4 regions of the Marinovum sp. E3 genome follow, and region 4 is predicted to be linked to each of the others. Evidence: riboswitches for the same ligand, from Rfam matches in the RefSeq annotation. Region 4 holds a riboswitch; each other region holds the start of a gene.
What was found. A riboswitch is a leader RNA that binds a small molecule or an ion and turns the genes downstream of it on or off. The one in region 4 is predicted to bind cobalamin.
Positions count from the first base shown of each region.

Region 1: linked by a shared signal. The riboswitch ahead of AC0J5K_RS11790 (TonB-dependent receptor plug domain-containing protein) and the one ahead of AC0J5K_RS11090 (energy-coupling factor ABC transporter permease) in region 4 are both predicted to bind cobalamin.
Region 2: linked by a shared signal. The riboswitch ahead of AC0J5K_RS18205 (ABC transporter substrate-binding protein) and the one ahead of AC0J5K_RS11090 (energy-coupling factor ABC transporter permease) in region 4 are both predicted to bind cobalamin.
Region 3: linked by a shared signal. The riboswitch ahead of AC0J5K_RS11820 (hypothetical protein) and the one ahead of AC0J5K_RS11090 (energy-coupling factor ABC transporter permease) in region 4 are both predicted to bind cobalamin.

Region 1 covers NZ_CM146908.1:2,417,885-2,423,159, reverse strand. Annotated here, with positions in the region: gene AC0J5K_RS11795 (ABC transporter substrate-binding protein) at 1-183, opposite strand, end outside; gene AC0J5K_RS11790 (TonB-dependent receptor plug domain-containing protein) at 170-2,065, opposite strand; cobalamin riboswitch at 2,181-2,376, opposite strand; gene mraZ (division/cell wall cluster transcriptional repressor MraZ) at 3,221-3,727, shown strand; gene rsmH (16S rRNA (cytosine(1402)-N(4))-methyltransferase RsmH) at 3,731-4,723, shown strand; gene ftsL (cell division protein FtsL) at 4,723-5,088, shown strand; gene AC0J5K_RS11770 (peptidoglycan D,D-transpeptidase FtsI family protein) at 5,085-5,275, shown strand, end outside.
Region 2 covers NZ_JBVTQV010000002.1:163,063-168,337, forward strand. Annotated here, with positions in the region: gene queC (7-cyano-7-deazaguanine synthase QueC) at 185-886, shown strand; gene queD (6-carboxytetrahydropterin synthase QueD) at 886-1,239, shown strand; gene queE (7-carboxy-7-deazaguanine synthase QueE) at 1,236-1,943, shown strand; gene queF (preQ(1) synthase) at 1,959-2,423, shown strand; cobalamin riboswitch at 2,606-2,820, shown strand; gene AC0J5K_RS18205 (ABC transporter substrate-binding protein) at 2,876-3,919, shown strand; gene AC0J5K_RS18210 (FecCD family ABC transporter permease) at 3,955-4,962, shown strand; gene AC0J5K_RS18215 (ABC transporter ATP-binding protein) at 4,959-5,275, shown strand, end outside.
Region 3 covers NZ_CM146908.1:2,425,155-2,430,429, forward strand. Annotated here, with positions in the region: gene AC0J5K_RS11805 (ABC transporter ATP-binding protein) at 1-394, shown strand, start outside; gene AC0J5K_RS11810 (Mrp/NBP35 family ATP-binding protein) at 428-1,480, opposite strand; gene AC0J5K_RS11815 (DUF1127 domain-containing protein) at 1,717-1,929, shown strand; gene AC0J5K_RS11820 (hypothetical protein) at 2,474-2,755, opposite strand; cobalamin riboswitch at 2,905-3,093, opposite strand; gene AC0J5K_RS11825 (ATP-dependent helicase) at 3,256-5,275, opposite strand, start outside.
Region 4 covers NZ_CM146908.1:2,263,238-2,268,512, reverse strand. Annotated here, with positions in the region: gene AC0J5K_RS11105 (TRAP transporter large permease) at 1-464, shown strand, start outside; gene AC0J5K_RS11100 (dioxygenase family protein) at 476-1,345, shown strand; gene cobF (precorrin-6A synthase (deacetylating)) at 1,379-2,122, opposite strand; gene AC0J5K_RS11090 (energy-coupling factor ABC transporter permease) at 2,192-2,869, opposite strand; cobalamin riboswitch at 2,927-3,108, opposite strand; gene cobA (uroporphyrinogen-III C-methyltransferase) at 3,142-3,876, opposite strand; gene AC0J5K_RS11080 (cobyrinate a,c-diamide synthase) at 3,873-5,189, opposite strand; gene cobM (precorrin-4 C(11)-methyltransferase) at 5,182-5,275, opposite strand, start outside.

The sequences.
Region 1 (5,275 bases), 150 kb from region 4:
CGAGGAGGCGCGCCGGTCGAGCGCCACGAAGGAGACCGAATGCAGCTGGCCCGGCGCGGCCAGCATCATGGCGAGCTGGTCGGTGCAGAGGTTGATCGAGACAACCCTGCGCGGCGCCTCCTGCGCCTCGGCCGCCGCGCCGATCAGCGCGGCGGCGAGCAGGAGCGCCTTACAGAGACGCACGGACCCCGAAATACGCGGCGCGATCCGATTGGCCATAGCCCGGCGCGGTCTGGTATTCCTCGTCAAAGATGTTCTCGATCCGCAGATAGACTTCGGCATCCTCCATGATCTCATAGGTCAGGGTGGAATTCACCACGCCGTAATCGTCCAGATCGTCGGCCCGGTTGCCGGCCCAGAGCCCGGTGGCATTGAGCGAGGCGCGTTGCCCCAGATTCGCGGTCACAGAGGCCGAGGCCTGTTGGCCGGGCACAAAGGCCGACCAGCTCGAGGTGTCGAGATCGGCGTCGGAAAAGCTGTCGGTCCAGGTGTAGGAGCCGTCAAACCGCAGCCCCTCGCGCAGCGCGCCGCCAAAGGCCAGCTCCAGCCCCTGCCGGGTCGAAGTGCCCTCGGCCTGCACGTAACCGAAGGTGGTGAAAGAATAGTCGATGATGTCCTCGGCTTCGACATGGAAGGCGGTGGCGCGGACAAAGGCGGTCTCGCCGTAGCGCTTCTCGACGCCCAGATCAAAGCTCTTCGAGGTTTCGGGATCGAGATCGGGGTTGCCGGCAAAGCCGTCGTAAAGCTCGTAGCCCGAAGGCGCGCGGAAGCCGGTGGCGGCATTGGCGCGGAAGATCAGGTCATCCATCGGGCGATAGACGGCCGAGAGACGGCCGGTGGTATGGCCGCCAAATTCGGAATGTACGTCATGGCGCAGCGCGGCCGAGAGGTTCCACATATCGTTCGGTGCCCAGGTCAGTTCGGCAAAGGTGCCGTTGACGGTGGTGTCCTGGCTCTGTCCGTCGACAAAGAGGCCGAAAATCGTGTGGTCCAGCGCCACGGCGGTGTCGAATTCCTCGATCGTGTGATCGGCGCCAAATGCCAGCCGCGCGGTGGCGCCAAGATCGACGCCGCCCTGGTAGCGGTATTCCATCCGGGTGCCGGTATAGTCGAAGCGGTCGTCGGAGATGCCGCCAAAGCTGGCCGAGGTGCCTGTCAGCGTGCGGTCGATGCGGAACCAGGCGGCCGAGACCGAATGATCCACCGCGCCGGTGACGAAATCAAAGCCGATGCGGGCGCCGTTCTGTTTCTTGACCGTCAGCTCGTCGGGGCTGCCGTCAGATACCACGCCGCCCGAGGCCTCGTCATATTCATAGTCCGAGCGCTCGTCGAAGAACGACAGATGCATCACCAGATCGGGCGAGCCCAGTTCGTAAGAGCCGGCAAAGCTCAGCCGGGTGGCCGAAAAGCCGTCTTCCTCGTCATTGCCGTCGTTTTCGTCGGCGGCGGAAAATCCGTCCGAGCGGGCGTGAGAAAAGGTCAGCGCGCTGTCGTAGCCATCGCCGGCCGTGGTCAGGGTCACGGCGCTGCGCAGGGTTTCGTAGCTGCCGTATTCCGAGGCGATCTGCACGCCGAACCCGTCCTTGTCGGCGGTTTTGGTGGTGATGTTGATCACCCCGCCAAGCGCCTCGGAGCCATAAAGCGCCGATTGCGCGCCGCGCAGGATCTCGATGCGCGAGATGTCCGACGTCATCAGCCCGCCGAAATCAAAGGCCACCTGGGTGCCGCTCGGATCGGATACGTCGATACCATCGACGCGCACCTGGATGTTGTTCTGCCCGACGCCGCGAATCGAGACCCCGGCAGAGGTGCCCAGCGGGCCGGTGGCGCGGATCGTCACGCCGGGCTGGCGGGCGAGAAAATCGATCACCCGGGTCTCGCCGGTGGCCTCCAGGTCGTCCTCGGTGATCACGGCGGCGGAAACCCCGGTCTCGTCGGCGGGTGCCGCCTCGAGCCCGGCCGAAAGGATCAGCACGCCGAGATCATAGGCGTCGTCCTGGGCAAGAGCAGGGGTGGCACAGAGCGCGGAGAGCGCGGCGCTGGTCATCAGGGTGGAGCGGGTCATTTTGTATCCCTCGAAGGCCGGTCGGGCCGATTGACGTTTCGGAGGGAACAGCGCCCACCGTTTCAGTGAAGTCACCGCGACGGGGTTGCCGTTATCCGTGACGCGCCCCGCGTCGGGATAGGGTGAGCTCCTGGCAGGTCTCCTGACTTCGCGGGTCGTTGCATCCGCCGGGCCTTCCCGCGGCCGGCGGCCACAGTGGCAGTTTCCGAAGGTGCTCGCCGCTCACAGTTGCGGGGGCAGTCGCGGCTTTGCACCGCGTTCCCTTTTCACGAACCCCTTGCGAGGCCCGAACCAAGACAGGCTTCGTCTAATTGTGCCGGCTCAGCCTGGCAAGACGGCAATTCGCACGCCCCGCCACGCGGCTTCAGGTGCGGCATGGCGGCCACGCCGGCGCCTTTTTGGGAATCCATGGCCGTAGAGGGCCTGAATGGCCCTGGCGGGCGGGCGCGGCCCCGGCGGGAAATCAGGACCGCGCCGGGAAACCATGGGACATACGGGAAATCGTGGGACGGATGGGAATTCATGGCACCGGCCCAATCCGGTGCGGCGACAGAATCAAGAATTGGCTCTCGATTCCGTGATTCGTGTGTGAGTCACAGCGCCGGAATCGCCAAAATCCGCAAAAGCAGGCGCGGCAGAATTTGGGGAAACGGGTAAATCACGGCGCTGCCCCGAAAATTCCGGGATTTCGTGGGAAAAAAGCCACAGCGCCTCAATTACTATATATGGTATGAGCAAAAAGCCGCTTCCGCTATAAATTCCAAAAACAGTATCAATTTTACCCCAAGATGTTGTTTTCCACAGGGGGTGTGGACAATATGATGTGGGTCTTTCCCAATTTTGCCTGTTGATTTCCATAATTTCCCATGGCATCCCTTATATCACGATGAGGGACGGAGACAGGGGCAGCAAACGACCCCGCAACCAACTCCGAACAAAAGCAAAAACAGGTTTCATACAGGCATCCGCCTTTCATCGTGAAACAGAGATCCGGCGCGCGGGCGAGCAGACATCCCCCCAGGTGGCGCGCGCAGCTGGACATCCCGCAAGAGCGGGACAGGCGGCGGGTTGATCAGTGGCAGCAGATCAATCCGCCGTTTTTACATCCAAGACATGGGGGGTTTCGCGGGGGCGCGGGCAAAGGACGGCAGGACAGTGAGCCGCAGGTTCAGAGGCGAAAGCCGCCACAAGGTGGATACAAAGGGCAGGGTGTCGATCCCGGCCCTGTTTCGCCGTGTGCTGGAAGCTGCTGATCCGAATTGGAAATCCGGCGAAAACCCCGAGCTCGTAATTGTCTATGGCGATCACCGGCGCAACTACCTCGAATGTTACACGATGGAGGCGATCGACGAGGTCGACGCCAAGATCGATGCCATGCCGCGCGGGTCGATGCAGCGCAAGATGCTGCAACGGCTGTTTCACGGCCAATCCTATCCCACCAACGTCGACGAGACCGGCCGCCTGGTCCTGCCCGCCAAGCTGCGGGACAAGATCGGTCTGGAAAAAGAGGCCTTTTTCATCGCCGCCGGTGACACCTTTCAAATCTGGCACCCGGACACCTACGAGAAGGAAGAGCTGGCCAAGACCGAAGAGTGGCTCGACGAGCTGCCCGAGGATTTTGACCCGCTGTCCTTCCTCGATGGACCGGCAGAGGGAGCCTGAGCCATGGCCGCCGCTGCTGTCACACCCCCCGCGGCCCCGCATATCCCCGTTCTGATCCGACCGCTGATCGCGGCGGTCTCGCCGGTGGCGGGCACTTGGATCGACGGCACCTTCGGCGCCGGGGGCTATACCCGCGCCCTGCTTGACGCCGGCGCTGATGAGGTCGTGGCGATCGACCGCGACCCGCTGGCCTTTGAGCTGGCGGCCGACTGGATGGCCGGCTACGGCGCCCGCATCCGCCCGGAACAGACGGTCTTTTCCAAGATGGACGAGGTTGCCGATCAGGTGGACGGCGTGGTGCTCGATCTCGGGGTCTCCTCGATGCAGCTTGACCGGGCCGAACGCGGCTTTTCCTTCATGAAGGACGGCCCGCTCGACATGCGGATGAGCCAGGACGGCCCCAGCGCCGCCGATCTGGTCAATTCCGCCACCGAGCAGGACTTGGCCGAGATCCTCTATGTCTTTGGCGAGGAACGTGCCTCGCGCCGGATCGCCAGGAACATCGTCAAGGCCCGCACCGAAGCGCCGTTTGAAACCACGCTGCAACTGGCCGGGGTGATCGAACGTTCGCTGCCGCGCGCCAAGCCGGGGCAGAGCCATCCCGCAACGCGCTCGTTCCAGGCGCTGCGGATTGCGGTGAACGACGAATATACCGAGCTGTTCGAAGGGCTGATGGCCGCAGAACGGGTGCTGCGGCCGGGCGGCCTGCTGGCGGTGGTGACCTTTCATTCGATCGAGGACCGGATGGTCAAACGCTTCCTTCAGGCCCGCGCCGGACATTCTGGCAATTTCAACCGATACGCGCCGCAGGTCGAGGCGGTGCCGGCCCAGTTCGAGATCGTCACCCGCAAGGCCGCCGGCCCCGACAAGCAGGAACTGGCCGAGAACCCGCGCTCGCGTTCGGCGCGGCTGCGGGTGGCCCGGCGCACCGAAGTGCCGGCCGGGGAGATCGACGCCAAATCCATCGCCATGCCGCAACTCAAGAGGACAAGGTAATGCGCTCCGTTCTGTATGTGATGACAGCGCTGACGGTGATCGGGCTGGCCTTCTGGGCCTACCACGAGAACTACGAAACGCAGGAAGCCATTGAAAAGACGGCCAAGCTTCAGAGCGAGATCGGTGCGGCCCGGGTCCGACTTTCGGTGTTGCGTGCGGAATGGGCCTATCTCAACCGGCCCGACAGGTTGCGCGATCTGGCCGAGCTGAACTTTGACCGCCTCGGCCTGCTGCCGCTGCGGCCGCGGCATTTCGGCAATGTCGATCAGGTGGCCTTTCCGGCGCCGGTGTTCGACGATTTCGCGCCGATCACCAATTCCGTTGTCACCTCCTCGCAAGGCGCAGAGCAAGAGCAAGAGCCATGATCCGCACACCGCTGCGCCCCTTGGCGCGCATCCTCGACGCCCGACAAAAGGGCGAAAACCCCGATGCCATCGAACGCGAGAACCTGCGGCTGCGCCACGAAGAGATTCGCGACCGGCTCCGGTTGCGCGCCGAGCAGCGGCTGTTGTTGCTGGGTATCATGTATTTCTGCGCCTTCCTGGTGATCGC
Region 2 (5,275 bases), on a different replicon from region 4:
CTGGTGAACTGGAAGGCTTGATCGGAATGCACCGTGTTGGTCAGAAATAGATCGGTCTCATCCAGCGCGTCGAGCAGAGCGCCGGGAGACCACCTCGCCCCTCGGATTGCCATCCACCCGAGGTTCGGCTAAACGGTGCCCATTCCGGTCGCAGCCTACCCGGACACCAAAACAAGGGCCCAACATGAAAACTCTCGTCATCTGCTCGGGCGGACTCGATTCCGTGTCGCTCGCTCATATCACCGCCGATGAGCATCAACTCACCCGGCTGGTGTCCTTCGATTACGGCCAACGCCACCGCAAGGAGCTCGACTTCGCGGCCGCGGCGGCGCAGCGGCTCGGCGTTCCGCATCACCTGATGGACATGCGCGGGATCGGTGCCGCGCTCTCCGGATCGGCGCTGACCGACGACATCGATGTGCCTGACGGCCATTACGCCGAGGACACGATGCGCATCACCGTCGTGCCGAACCGCAACGCCATCATGCTGGCGATCGGTTTCGGAGTTGCCGCCGCCAACGGCGATGAGGCTGTTGCGACCGCCGTGCATGGCGGCGATCACTTCATATATCCCGATTGCCGCCCTGGTTTCGCCCGCGCCTTCGACGCCATGCAGCAGGCTGCGCTCGACGGCTATGCCGAGGTGCACCTCCACACGCCCTTCGTCGAACGCAGCAAGGCCGACATCGTGCGCGAGGGCGCCCGCCACGGCACGCCCTTCGCCGAGACCTGGTCGTGTTACAAGGGCGGCGCGCTGCATTGCGGCCGCTGCGGCACCTGCGTCGAGCGCCGCGAGGCGTTTCACATCGCCGGTGTTCCGGACCCTACCGCCTATGCCGATCCCGAGTATTGGGCGACGGCAATTGCCGAGCGGGAGGCCACCTGATGTTCCGCATCCGCAAGGAATTCCACTTCTCCGCCTCGCACCAGCTTTCGCATCTGCCGCCCGACCACCAATGCGCGCGGCTGCACGGGCACAACTATGTCGTCGTGGTGGAACTGGCCGCCGAAACGCTGAATGACGACGGTTTCGTGCGCGACTACCACGATCTGAAACCGCTCAAGAGCTATATCGACGATCAATTCGACCATCGCCATCTGAATGACATTTTCGATGTGCCCTCCACCGCCGAGCACATGGCCCGCCATTTTTACGACTGGTGTGCCGCGCGTTGGCCCGAGACCAGCGCCGTGATGATCAGCGAGACGCCGAAAACCTGGGCAGAGTACCGGCCATGACCCTGCGCATCGCCGAGATATTCGGGCCGACGATCCAGGGCGAGGGCGCATTGATCGGTGAGCCCACGGTTTTTATCCGCGCCGGTGGCTGCGACTACAGGTGCAGCTGGTGCGACAGCCTGCATGCCGTTGAAAGCCGGTATCGCCATACTTGGGCGCCGTTGAGCGACGTGGAAATCTGGGATGAGGTGCTGCGTCTTTCGAACGGTCAGCCGTTGACGGTCTCGATCAGCGGCGGCAATCCCGCGATCCAGGATTTCGCTCCGGTGATCGCGCGGGGACGTGCGGCGGGGTATCGCTTCGCCTGCGAGACACAAGGTTCCTTGGCCAGAGATTGGTTTGCGGAGCTCGACACGCTGGTTTTGTCGCCGAAACCCCCCTCGAGCGGCGAAACGGTGGACTGGGATGCCTTCGATGGCTGTGTCTCCGCCGGCAAGCCGGCGCGGCAGTCGGTGATGAAGATCGTCGTCTTCGACGAGACCGATTACCAATGGGCCAAAGCCGCCCATGCCCGCCACCCGGACCTGCCGCTCTACCTCCAGCCGGGCAACGCCGAGGTCGACCCCGACACGCCGGTCGATCTGCGGGCCCTGTCTGCCCGGCTGGAATGGCTGACCGACAGCGCGATGGCCGACGGCTGGTTCGCCCCCCGCATCCTGCCGCAGCTTCATGTCCTGATCTGGGGCAACAAGCGCGGCGTCTGACCTTAAGGAGCCCCCATGTCCGAAAATATCTACAGCGATCTCAAGCAGCTTGGCGGCGAAACCCGCATTCCCGCCAGCCCGGAAGAGGCTGAACTGGAGCGTGTGCCCAACCCACAGGCCGACCTGGCCTATAATGTGCGCTTCACAGCGCCGGAATTCACCTCGCTCTGCCCGATGACCGGACAGCCGGATTTTGCCCACCTGGTGATCGACTACGTACCCGGCGCCTGGCTGGTGGAATCGAAATCGCTGAAACTGTTCCTGACCTCCTTTCGAAATCATGGTGCGTTTCACGAGGATTGCACGATCTCTATCGCACGCCGCCTGGTCGATTTCCTCGAACCGCAATGGCTGCGGATCGGCGGCTACTGGTATCCGCGCGGCGGCATTCCGATCGACGTGTTCTGGCAGACCGCCCCGCGTCCCGAGGGCCTCTGGCTGCCCGATCAAGGCGTGCCGCCCTATCGCGGCCGGGGTTGAAAAGCAGAGCAAGCGTTTCGGGACTGCCAGGATAGCAGCCGCTACTCCCCGACAACTGTCAAATGGGGGAGTAGCACGCAAAAAGGCATTCAAAAACAGTGATCTAAAATGGCGCGCCTTTGCAGGCAGGTGATTGAATTCGCCACCGGAAGAATCTGGCTTGACAAACCAGGTTGTGAAGAAGAACTTCCGGCGCGAACGGTTCCCAATCGGGATGAAAAGGGAACCCGGTGCCAAGCCTTCTGGCTTGAACTCCGGGACTGCCCCCGCAACTGTAGGCGGCCGTTTCGACCCATGCGCCCGTCGGGCGATGCCACTGTGTCACAGAACAGGCACGGGAAGGCGGGTTGGAACGATGGCCGCGAGTCAGGAGACCTGCCGTTCCGGCCTGCGATGGAGCAGAGCCGAAATTTCAATGCGCACCGGACGGGGTGTCCGGAAAAGGAGCGTCAATGATCCAAATAGCTCGCGGCCGCGGTCGTATCCTCTGTGTGCTTGCAACTGCCATTCTCGCATCAACTGCCTTGCGGGTTCAGGCCCAGGCAACCACCTATCCTCTTGAAATCCGCAACTGCCAGAGGGACTTGATCCTGGATGCAGTTCCGGAGCGCGTGGTGGCGATCGGACAGGGCACAACCGAAATCTTGCTCTCGCTCGGCCTGGCCGACAAGATCGTCGGTAGCGCAATCTGGCTGGCGCCTTTGCCAGAGGAATTGGCCGAGCAGGGCCAAGCCTTGCCGCGGCTGGCGGATAAGTCGCCCAGTTTCGAAGCGGTGCTGGACACCCGCCCCGATTTCGTCGCGAGTCAGTGGATCAACGACATCGCTCCCGAACAGGCGCGGGTCGGCACCTTTTCCCAGTTCGGAGATTTCGGCATTGCCACCTATGTGTCGCCGGCCGAATGCGCCAAAAGCGATTTCAGCACCGGCAGCGGTGACGGAGCCCGGTCTCAAGCCTGGTCCATGGACCTACTATCCCGCGAGATTGCTGAGCTTGCCGGCATTTTCGATGTGTCGGACGCCGGTGCGGCTCTGATCGAACGCAACGCGGCGCGGATCGAAACCGCAAAGGCACATGTACGCGGGCTGCGAGCAGGCGACGTTTCGGTTCTCTTCTGGTTTTCCTCACCGCAGACCGAGGGAGAAGCCTATGTGGCCGGCCGTTACGGGGCCCCGGCTTGGATCTCGGATATCGTCGGGGTCCGCAATGTCATCACCTCGGAAGAAGAATGGCCGCTGGTGGGATGGGAAACAATTTCGGGCCTCGACCCGGATGTAATCGTGCTGGGAAAGATGGATCGGCGCCGTCTGCCGGCCGATGACGTCGCCGCCAAGCGCGCGTTCCTGCAAAGCGATCCTGTGGCCAGTCAGCTGAGCGCAGTGCGCAATGGCTGGTTGATTGAAATGGACGCTCAGTCGATGAACCCGACTCTGCGCGCGGTAGACGGGGTCGAAACGCTTGCCGCCGGCCTACGAGCCTTCGGCCAAGCACGGTGATCGCCGAGGCGCGCCCCGCGCCCAGGTCGCGCAGGATGGCCCTTGGGCCGTTTCTGCTGGTCTCGGCCGTGGCTCTGGTCCTTGCTACGGCGGGGGCCATTTTGCTGGGCGAGATTGCGGTAACGCCCCGAGACGTGACCCGGACACTGGCCAACCGTATTCTGGGCTTGGATCTGGAAGTCGATCCGATCCGGGAAGGCATCATCTGGCACTATCGTCTCAGCCGTGCCGCCGTTGCGATCTGTGTCGGCGCGGCTCTGGCGGTCTGTGGCACCGTTCTTCAGGCTCTATTGCGCAATCCGCTGGCCGAACCATATTTGCTTGGTATTTCGGCAGGGGCATCGACCGGCGCGGTCACGGTAATTGTTCTGGCGCTCGGCGCGGGGGCGCTGTCCGTCTCCGCAGGTGCCTTTGTGGGCGCGACGGTGGCCATTCTCTTCGTCGCAATCCTGGTGCGTGAAACCGGCGGCGGGACCGAGCGCATTATACTTGCGGGTATTGCAGGCTCGCAGCTCTTCAATGCGGTAACTTCCTTCATCGTCACGTCTTCGGCCAATGCCGAACAGACGCAAGGGATCCTGTTCTGGCTTTTGGGAAGCCTTGGCAGCATCCGTTGGCCGGATGCCTGGCTTTCCTTCCCGATCATGGTCATTGGCTTGGCCATCTGTCTCTACCGTGCCAGGGCGCTTGATGCCTTCGCCTTCGGCGAGGACGCCGCTGCTTCGCTGGGCGTGGACGTCGCGCGCGTTCGCCTTGAACTCTTTGCGGTCACCGCATTTCTGACCGCGACGGTGGTCAGCATGGTGGGTGCTGTCGGCTTCGTCGGGCTGGTCATTCCCCATGCGACTCGTTTTCTGGTCGGCCCTGCACATGGCCGCCTGATACTGGCTTCAGCCTTGGCTGGAGGAGTCTTCATGGTTGCAGCGGACGTGTTGTCTCGCATCGTTTTGCCGGGACAGGTGCTGCCCATTGGTGTCATCACTGCGCTGTTCGGTGCTCCGGCCTTTGCTGCTATCCTTTGGCAGTCTCGGAGGGGGAGATGACGCTCAGGGCGGAAGATGTGTCTTGGGCGGCCGGAGGCGCCCCGATTGTGCGTGGGGTTACATTGCGACTGCCCGAACAAGGTGTTCTCGGACTTGTCGGGCCGAACGGATCGGGTAAATCCAGTCTTCTGCGGCTACTCGCAGGATTGCGTCGAGGGACGGGAGGCGCGATCTATTTGGAGGATCGCCCCATCGAGAGCCTCCGCCGCAAAGAGATTGCCCGCCGCCTTGCCCATGTCGAGCAGCAGGCGGACATTGACATCTCCTTGACTGCGCGCGAGGTGGTCGCGCTCGGGCGCCTTCCCTTGCGAGG
Region 3 (5,275 bases), 160 kb from region 4:
GCTCGAGAGCTTCCGCCATCGCCCCGCCAATCACCTTTCGGGCGGCGAACAGGCCCGCGTGCTGATCGCCCGCGCGCTGGCCCAGGAAACACCGCTGCTGATGGCGGACGAACCCATTGCCGGGCTCGACCCGGCAGCACAGATCACCACGATGGAGGTCTTTGGCCGGATTGCCGCCGAAGGCAAGGCCGTCGTGGTCTCGCTGCACGATCTCGGCCTCGCCGCGCGGCATTGCACCCGGCTCGTCATGCTGGACCGGGGCCGCGCCGTGGCCGACGGCGCCCCCGGCGCGGTGCTGACGCCGGAGCGGCTGGAAGAGGTCTTTGCCCTGCGCGCCTTTTACAGCCGCAGCGCCGATGGACCGATCTTTCAGCCGCTGGAAAGCCTCCGCTAGAGGTTGCCGGCCTCTCCTATCGGCACGCGCCCTTCAGACCAGCCCGCCGCGAATCATGCCTTGGGCCAGCTGCGCATAGGCCTCGGCCATCGGCCCGGTTCCCGCCGCCACCGGCGTTCCGCTGTCACCGGCCAGCCGCGTGTCGAGATCGATCGCCAGCTGCGCCAGAAGCGGCACGCCCATGTCGCTGGCCTCCTGCGCCGCGCCGCCATGGCCAAAGATATGCGCCTCGAAGCCGCAACTCGGGCAATGGAACAGCGACATGTTCTCGATCATTCCCAGGATCGGGGTCTTCAGGGTATGGAACATGTCCACCGCCTTGCGCGCATCCAGCAGCGCCACGTCCTGCGGCGTCGAGACGACGATGGCCCCCGACAGCTCGGAGCGTTGGCACAGCGTCAGCTGCACGTCACCGGTGCCCGGCGGCAGATCGACAAGCAGCACGTCAAGCTCGCCCCAGGCCACCTGCCCCAGCATCTGCTGCAACGCCCCCATCAGCATCGGACCGCGCCAGACCACCGCCTTGGCCGGATCGAGCATCAACCCGATCGACATCATGGTCACGCCATGCGCCACCAACGGTTCGATGATCTTGCCGTCGGGGCTGGCGGGGCGTTGCGACACGCCCATCATGCGCGGCTGTGACGGGCCGTAGATATCGGCGTCGAGCAGGCCCACCTTCTTGCCGGCGCGGGCCAGCGCCACGGCGAGATTCGACGAAACGGTGGATTTGCCCACCCCGCCCTTGCCCGAGGCGATGGCGATGATGCGCTTGACGCCCGCGGGTTTCATTGGGCCGGCCTGGGGCTTGGGATGGCCGCCGACCTTGAGGCTCGGCGGGGTCTTGGCCTCATGCGCGGTCAGCACCGCATGCACCTCGCGCACGCCGGAGATCGAAGCCACGGCCCGTTCGGTCGCGGCGCGCAGCGGCTCCATCTGGCGGGCCATCTCGGGCGAGGGCGCCTCGATCACATAGCGCACCACACCGTCCTCGATATTCAGCGCTCGAATCAAATCGCGCGAAATCAGGTCTCCGCCACCGGGAATCTCGAACCTTGCCAGCTCTTTTCGGATGATCTCTTCCATGATTTTCCTGCCCCAATCTGGGTCGCGGTGCCGCGTATCACCTCACAAAACCGCGATATTCAACCTATGCGAGTAAATTACGACTTTAGTCTTAAGGTCTACTCGCGTCTAAGCGCTTACACATGCAATTGCTGCATAGCAGCATTGATCGCACTTGGGATTGTGCGCACGCAGCATTCGACTACATTGATGTCAACGAAACGAACAGACACTGACGACAACAAAGGCGAAACGCCATGGCAGACATCACCACGAACACCCCCGTTCAGGCCGGACTGAACAAACGCTTCCAGGCTGCGCTCAAGTCCCTCACCGCACGTTATGCACAGTACCGCGTGTATCGGGAAACCATGAACGAGTTGCAAGGCCTGTCGAACCGCGAGCTCGCCGATCTCGGCCTGAGCCGCAGCGAAATCCGCCGCGTGGCCTATCACGCAGCCTATAACTGATACCGGATCAGAAGGCTCTCTCCTCCTCCCTGAGTCTTCTGTGTCTCAGCGGCGACATCTCTCCTCCTCCCTGATGTCGCCGCCTTTTACACCGGGCCGGCAAGCGGCCCAGACAGAATTCCCTGCCGCCCTCCTCCCAATAGCGGTCGGGAATACCAGGACCAAAGGCCCCTCCTCCCAATAGGCCCGCGGTCCGCTCCAGCCGGCGCTTCGTCTCCTCCCATTCAGGAGCGCTGGTGTTGAAAAGACGGCGGCACACCTCCCGTGCCGCCGTTCTTCCCCCCGGGGGCATAGCAGTTTCAGGGCTCCGGCCCGCCGCCACGCCGGATGCGTGACGCCGGCAAAGACATAGAATTTCCCGCCGCTCTCCTCCCTTTGCGGTCGGGAATACCCGGACCGAAGGCTCCTCCTCCCAAATGGCCTGAGGTCCGACCGGCACTGACGCTTCGTCTCCTCGCATTCAGGAGCGTCGGTCAAAATAAGACGGCGGCACACCTCCCGTGCCGCCGTTCTTATTTTCGGGGTTCCTTTCCGGGGTCCGAAGTCACGCGCGCCCCCGTCGCCGCGCCCGGGCGCCACCGCGCCGCTCCGGCGCGATATTCGCCGTGACACAAGCCTCGTCCAGACACTTCAGAAACAGCGCCACCGCCCGACCCTGCCCGGCCTGCGGCCGGACCCGCACGGCCGCGGCCGCCGCCGCGGCCGAAACCGGCACCCCGGGTGGCAGCGACAGCACCCAGCGGACAAAACCGGCGCGCGCCGCGGCCTCGGGCGCGGTCCCCGTCTCGGCATGGCGCAGATCGGCAAGAATACGGGCCAGCATCATGCTGCGGCCCTCCCGTTTGCTGCGGTGAGAGGTCTGGTCATCTCGATCCTTTCCGCCACGCCCCGTGGCCTTGATGCAGAACGGGCAGGCAGAGAGGAAACGGCGGCAAGGCAATGCGCCCGACCCCGCGCCCTGCCCGCCACCCGCGGTTTGACGTCACTGCGAAGGCTGGTTTCCGGGCTCGGCGGGATTGCGGATGCGGCCCCTTCCCGGGCGTGACGCCCAGTGGTACTGACCACATCCCCCGGCCATACCGTTGCGGGGGCAGCGCCGGTCTTTCACCGGCTTCCCAATTCTCCCGCGGCAGAACCGCAGGCACCTTGCCGGATCAGACTACGGGGATTCGGAGCCGCAAGACAGCGTAAAGTCGGTGGAGGCGCCATTCTCCGTCACGCCAGGGCCCCGGGCCTGACCCGGGGCCTCTTGGCAGGCGCGGCATCCGCCGGCCAGAGCTCCCGCGGCGCGTCCCGGGACGGGATCATTGTCGGCGAAGTCCGGGCTCAGAACGGCACGTCATCGGCGGCGTTGATGAAGCGTGCGACCACCTTCTTGACGCCGGCCTTCTCGAAATCGATCTCGATCTTGTCGCCCTCGATGCCCACCACCGCGCCATAGCCGAACTTCTGGTGGAACACCCGCTCGCCCATGGTGAAGCTCGAGATCGCCGTCGCGTCGATCACCGTGTTGCGGCTCTCTTTGGGCTGCGCCATCGGGCGCTGGCTCTGCCGCTCCTGAAGCCGTTTCCAGCCGGGCGAATTGTAGACATTTGCCTCGGCCACCCGGCTTTCCATGCCCGAGCCAAAGCTCTGCCCGGCCATGCCGCCGCCATAGAGCCCCGGCGGAGTGAGCACATCGACATGCGCCTCCGGCAGCTCATCGACAAAGCGCGACGGCAGCTGCGACTGCCACTGGCCAAAGACCCGCCGGTTGGCGGCAAAGCTGATGGTGCAGACCTCCTCGGCGCGGGTGATCCCCACATAGGCCAGCCGTCGCTCCTCCTCCAGGCCCTTGAGGCCGCTCTCGTCCATGCTGCGCTGCGAGGGAAACAGCCCATCCTCCCAACCTGGCAGGAAGACCGCGGGAAACTCCAGCCCCTTTGCGGCATGCAGCGTCATGATCGACACCTTGGCGCCGGCCTCTTCGCTCTCGTTGTCCATGATCAGGCTGACGTGTTCGAGAAAGCCTTGCAGGTTCTCGAACTCCTCCAGCGCCTTGACCAGCTCCTTGAGGTTTTCCAACCGGCCCGGCGCCTCGGGCGTCTTGTCGTTCTGCCAATGGGTGGTGTAGCCGCTTTCGTCGAGGATGATCTGGGCAAGCTCGACGTGGCTGACGTCCTTCTCGCCGGTCATCCGGCCCCAGCGCGCAAGCCCGTCGAGCAGCCGGGCCAGTTCATTGCCGCCCTTGCCCTTGATCGCCCCGCTCTCCACCGCCAGCCGCGCGCCCTCGACCAGCGGCACGCCAGTGTCGCGCGCCAGACGCTGGATGGTCTGCTGCGCCTTGTCGCCAAGTCCGCGCTTGGGCGTGTTGACGATGCGCTCGAAGGCCAGATCATCCTCGGGGCTGACCACGACGCGGAAATAGGCCATGGCATCGCGGATCTCCATCCGCTCATAGAACCGGGGTCCGCCGATCACCCGGTACGGCAGGCCGATGGTCAGAAAGCGATCCTCGAAGGCGCGCATCTGGTGCGAGGCGCGCACCAGAATCGCCATGTAATCCAGCGAAAATCCCCGCATGCCGCGGGTGCCACCCTGCATCGCTTCGATCTCGTCGCCGATCCAGCGGGCTTCCTCCTCGCCGTCCCAATGGCCGATCAGCCTTACCTTTTCGCCGTCGGGCGCATCGGTCCAGAGTTCCTTGCCCAGACGCCCCGTGTTGCCGGCGATCACCCCGCCGGCGGCGGCCAGGATATGCGGGGTGGAGCGGTAGTTCTGCTCCAGCCGGACCACCTTGGCGCCGGGAAAATCCTTTTCGAAGCGCAGGATATTGCCCACCTCGGCGCCGCGCCAGCCGTAGATCGACTGATCGTCGTCGCCGACGCAGCAGATGTTCTTGTGACCGCCCGCCAGGAGCCGCAGCCAGAGATACTGGGCAACATTGGTGTCCTGGTATTCGTCCACCAGGATATAGCGGAACCAGCGTTGATACTGGGCCAGCACGTCCTCCTGCGTCTGGAAGATCGTCACGCAATGCAGCAGCAGATCGCCGAAATCGCAGGCGTTCAGCTCTTTCAGCCGGGCCTGATACTGGGCATAAAGTTCAACCCCGCGATTGTTGAAGGCTCCGGCCTCGGCGGCGGGCACCTTGTCGGGCGTCCAGGCCCGGTTCTTCCAATTGTCGATGATGTGGCTGAGTTGCCGGGCGGGCCAGCGCTTGTCATCGATCTGTGCCGCCGAAAGCAGCTGTTTCAGCAGGCGGATCTGGTCGTCGGTGTCGAGGATGGTGAAATTCGATTTCAACCCCACCAGCTCGGCGTGTCGGCGCAGCAGCTTGACGCCGATGGCGTGGAAGGTGCCCATC
Region 4 (5,275 bases):
GCCATATCACCGCCGCGATCCTATTCCTGATCACCGCCGCCTCGATGTATGCCCGGATGCTCGGGCTGGCCGGGCTGCCCAACGAATTGCAGACCATCCTGGCCGCCAACGAGTTCTCGTTCTTCTGGATCATGGTGCTGCTGGTGGTGCTGATGCTGTTTCTCGGCACCATCCTCGACACCGCCTCGATCATCCTGATCGTGGTGCCGCTGTTCCTGCCGCTGATCGAGGCGCTGGGGCTCAGCCTGGTCTGGTTCGGCATTGTCGCGGTGGTGGCGGCCGAGATCGGGCTGCTGACGCCGCCGCTGGGGCTGAGCTGCTTTGTCATCAAGGCCACGCTCGACGATGCGCGGATCTCGCTCAAGGACGTGTTTCTCGGGGCGCTGCCCTTCGCCTTTGTCATGCTGGTGGTGCTGGTGCTGCTGATCCGCTTTCCCGCCCTCAGCCTTGCCATTCTGAATTAGAGGTTTGCCCTATGCGCAATGTCACCCAGGAAAACATCACCGACGCCTTCATCAGCTACATGGGCGAAGAGACCGACCCCCGCCTGCGCGAAGTGATGACCAGCCTTGTCCGCCACCTGCATGCCTTTGCCAAGGAGGTGAACCTGACCCACGCGGAATGGCAGACCGGGATCGCCTTTCTCGAGCGCGCCGGCGAGATTTCGGATGCCGAGCGGCATGAGTTCGTGCTGCTTTCGGATGTGCTGGGCCTGTCGTCGCTGGTCGACATGCTGCATTCGACGGCCGAGGGCACCTCGTCGTCGGTGCTGGGGCCGTTCCATATCTCCGGCTCGCCACCGCTGCCGGTGGGCGGAGATCTGCGGGGCGAGACCGAGGCGCCGGTGCTGCTGGTCGAAGGCGTGGTGAAAGACCCCGAGGGCAATCCGATCCCCGGCGCCCGGCTCGACATCTGGCAGACCGCGCCGAACGGGCTTTATTCCAGCCAGGACCCGGAACAGGATACCTATGATTTCCATGGGCTTCAGACGGTGGGGGCCGACGGGCGGTACGCCTTCACCACGGTCAAGCCGGTGGAATATACCGTGCCTTCGGATGGGCCGGTGGGCGACATCCTGCGCGCCTGCGGCCGCCATCCCTGGCGGCCCTCGCACCTGCATTTCATTGCCGAGGCCGAGGGCTTCCGCCCGCTGGTGACCGAGGTCTTTCCCGAGGACGACCCCTATCTCGATCAGGATACGGTGTTCGGCGTGCGCGCGGATCTGGTGATGCGCTATCAGCCTATGCCGGCGGGCAGTTTCCCGGCGACGGGCTTCGACCTGTCCGGCAGGGTGCCCGGCGATTACCTGAAGGTGACCTTCGATCTCACATTGGTCGCGGCCTGAGGCCGGGCCGGCGCCGGCCGCGGCGGGACGGTCTCAGGCAGGGGACCGACGCAGCAGATAGGTGTCCATGATCCAGCCATGGCGGGCGCGGGCCTCGGCCCGGGTGGCGGTGATATCGGCGGCGGTGTCGGCCAGCGGCCCGGCGCGCAACAGCTGCGCCTCGCTGCCGAGGTAGGCGCCCCACCAGATATGCAGACCGGCGGGATCGAGGTCGCGGAAGCTGCAAGCGCCATCGAGCATCACCACCAGGGTTTCTTCGTCCTGCGGGAAGCCATGGGAGCGGAGCTGTCGCCCGGTGGTAACCCGGATCGGGCCATCGACGGTGTTGAGCGGGATCGCATGCGCGGCGGTGAGCGCCTGCACGGCGGTGATGCCCGGCACAACGCGCAGGCGCGGGCAGGGCGTCAGCCGCCGCGCGATCCTGAGCGTGCTGTCATAAAGCGCCGGATCGCCCCAGACCATCAGGGCCACCGGGCCCGGCGGCGTCTCGGGGCCGAGCGCCGCGATCCAGCGGCGGGCGATCTCGTCATGCCAGGCGCTGACGCGTGCGCCATAGGGCAGCGCCGGGTCGCGCTCGGGATAGGTGAAGGTGCGAATCTCGGCGTCGCTGCCCGCCGCCTCGAGGATGGCGTAGCGCAGCGCCGCCAGATCCTGTTTGTCATCGCCCTTGAGCGGCAGCAGGATGATCGCGGCCTCGCGCAGCGCCTGCATGCCTTCCAGCGTCACATGGGCGGGGCTGCCGGTGCCGATGCCGATCAGCCAGAGGTCCTTGATCATCGGAATGTCCTTTCACGCAGAAGTCCGGGGCGCGTGCGCGCCCCGGACCGGTTCAGCGGCCGTGCGGCGTTACGCCGAGCGGTAGAGCCGCGGTGCAAGCAGGCGCGCGACGCCGGTGTCGCGCAGCGCCTTGGCCCCGGCCAGCGCGGCCAGGTCGGCCAGCGGCTCGATCAGCAGCACCAGCATGTAGGCGGCGCCGAAGGTCCAGACCGACTGGAAGGTCGCGGCGGTGACGCCCTGGCCATAGAACGCCCAGAAGGCGACCCAGGTCACCACACCGCCCTGGTAGACGGCCGAGAGCTTGAGCATGTCCTTGTAGGCCAGATCGACATAGGCGGTGTCACGCGGGATGATCCGGCGCGCCAGCGCCGAGGCGGCAAAGAGCGGCACCAGCAGCGTGGTGACATTGACGAAATACATCGGCATGTCGGTGGGGGCAAAGAACAGCCCCTGGATCAGCAGCCCGATCGCCAGGCCCAGCGCCGCCGGCGCCGTGCCGAGCAACAGGAAGAGAGTCGAGCCGAGGATGAAATGCACTTCCGAGATGCCGACCGGGAAATTCGGAAGCACTTCGAAAAACAGCAGAGCGCCGATGGTGGCAAGCAGAGTCCGCAAGGCAAAGGCGCCGGAGTTGGTGCGCGACAGATCGTCCACGGTCTGCTTGGCGGTATAGGTCGCCGCCCCTGCGGCGGTGGTGTAGGCGAAGGTCATCTTGGCGCCGTCAACGACGCCGGGTTCGATATGCATGTCAGTTCCTTTCTCGTGATGCTGCCCCTCCGGCAGCGGAAATTGCCCGTGCGGGCGTGGAAAAGGGGGCACATGGCAGGTCTCCTGACTTGCGGGTCATCGCGCCTCGGCCCTTCCCGGCCTCGCGGCCAGTGGGACGTTCCTCGGCACTCTCCGCTTACAGTTGCGGGGGCAGTCCGGGAGTTGCACCCGGTTCCCTGTGGCCACTCGCGCGGCGCACCATGCTTTCCTTGTGGTCCGGGGCTGTCCCCGGCGTCTGTGATCTGTCTGCCTTACTCCTCTGCCAGTGGACCGAAAAAGATGAGCCCGGCCTTGTCGCCGGTTTCGCGGGCCAGCGCCTCGGCGAGGCTGGCGACGCTGTGCCGGGTCAGTTTCTGGTCGGGGCGGCTGACCGATTCCGCGAGCAGCGCCGGGGTGTCGGGCGGCAGGCCCTGGGCGATGAGCTTGGCGGCGAGGCCGGGAAAGGTGCGTTTGCCCATGAAGATCGCGGTCACCGCCGTGGGATCGGCCAGGGCGGCAAGGTTGGCGTCTTCCGGCAGGGTCCCGCTGATGTCATGGCCGGTGGCGAATTGCACCCGCCGCGCGGTGAGCCGGCGGGTCAGCGGTATGCCGGCGGCGGCGGCGGCGGCACAGGCCGAAGGCACGCCGGGGATGATCTCATAGCCGAGCCCGGCTGCCTTGAGCGCCGTGATCTCCTCTTCGAGCCGGCCGAAGATACCGCTGTCGCCGGATTTCAGCCGTACCACGCGTTGGCCGGTGCGGGCGTAATCCACCAGCAGCCGGCTGACGTGATCCTGTCGCGGCGAGGGCCGCCCGGCGCGTTTGCCGACGCCGACAAGATCGGCGCCGTCGCGGGCCAGCTCGAGGATCGGGCCGGAGGACAGATCGTCATACAACACCGCATCGGCGCGTCCCAGCCGATCCACCGCCTTGACGGTCAGCAGCTCGGGATCGCCGGGGCCGGAGCTGACGAAGCTGACGATGCCCTGGTGGGTGTCCTGCGTCATGCCGTCTCCTCGGCCGAGATGAGGTGAAAGAAGCTGCCCGAGACCCGGCCGCGCAGGGATCCGGTTTCCGGCACCGGCGTGCCGTCGGCATCGGTGACCGCCGCCAGCGGTGCGTCGGGCTGCTCGAGGATGGTGGAATAGTGGAATTCGTGGCCGCGCAGCGCGGTGCCGGCGGCATGGCCCGGCATCGGCGCCTTCAGCGTCGCGCGGCGATAACCCAGGTGGAACTTGCGCGTCTCGTAGCTGGTGACCAGCCCCAGCAGCCCGGCCATCCGGTGGGCTGTGCCCTGTTTGTCGATCAGCGCCGCGCCCAGCGCCATGTATCCGCCGCATTCGCCATGCACCGGCCGGCGCTCGGCGTGGCGGCGCAGCCCGGCGCGGAAGTTTTCGGCGGCGGCGAGCCGGCCGGCGTGCAGCTCGGGATAGCCGCCGGGCAACCAGACCACATCGGCCTGCGGATCGGGCGGTTCGTCGGCCAAAGGCGAGAACGGCAGGATCTCGGCCCCGGCGTCGTGCCAGCCCTGAAGCAGATGCGGATAAGTGAAGGAAAACGCCGCATCCCGGGCAATGGCGATGCGCTGGGCCGGCGGTGGCGGCAGGGCGGCGGCGCCCGGCACCGGCAGGCCGCGCGCGGCGGCGCGCAGCGCGGCCAGGTCGACATGGTCGCGCAGGAAGGCGGCATAGGTGGCGATGGCGGCCTCGAGGTCGGGATGTTCGACCGCCTGGATCAGTCCCAGGTGCCTCTCCGGCAAGGCAAGGTCGCCGCGCCGGGGCAGCACGCCCAGCACCGGCAGACCGGCCTGCTCCATCCCCAGCCGTGCCAGCCGTTCGTGCCGGGGCGAGGCGACCCGGTTGAGGATCACCCCGGCAAAGGGCAGCTCGGGCCTGTAGGTCCGAAAGCCCAGCGCCGTGGCGGCGGCGCTCTGCGCCTGACCGCTGACGTCGAGCACCAGCACCACCGGCCAGCCCATCGCCAGCGCCGTCTCGGCGCTGGAGCCGAAGCCTTGCTGGCCGCGGGTGGCGACGCCGTCGTAGAGCCCCATCGAGCCCTCGGCGACGCAGATATCGGCGCCTGCGGCCTGCGAAGCAATCGCCTGCCACAGACCGGCGCCCATCGCCCAGCCGTCCAGGTTGAAGCTGTGGCGGCCGCTGGCGGGGCGGTGAAAGGCCGGATCGATGTAGTCGGGGCCGGATTTGAACGGCTGCACCTGCAAGCCGTCCTCGGCCAGCGCCCGCAACAGCCCCAGCATGACGGTAGTCTTGCCGGTGCCCGAGGAGGGCGCCGAGATCAGCAGGCCGGGAACATCAGCCATGTGTCGCGGCTCCCTCGGCGTCGGGGGTCCAGTCGGTCCAGGGGCTGTCGGCGCTCTGCGGCCGGTAGCGCCGGTCGTAGTCGACG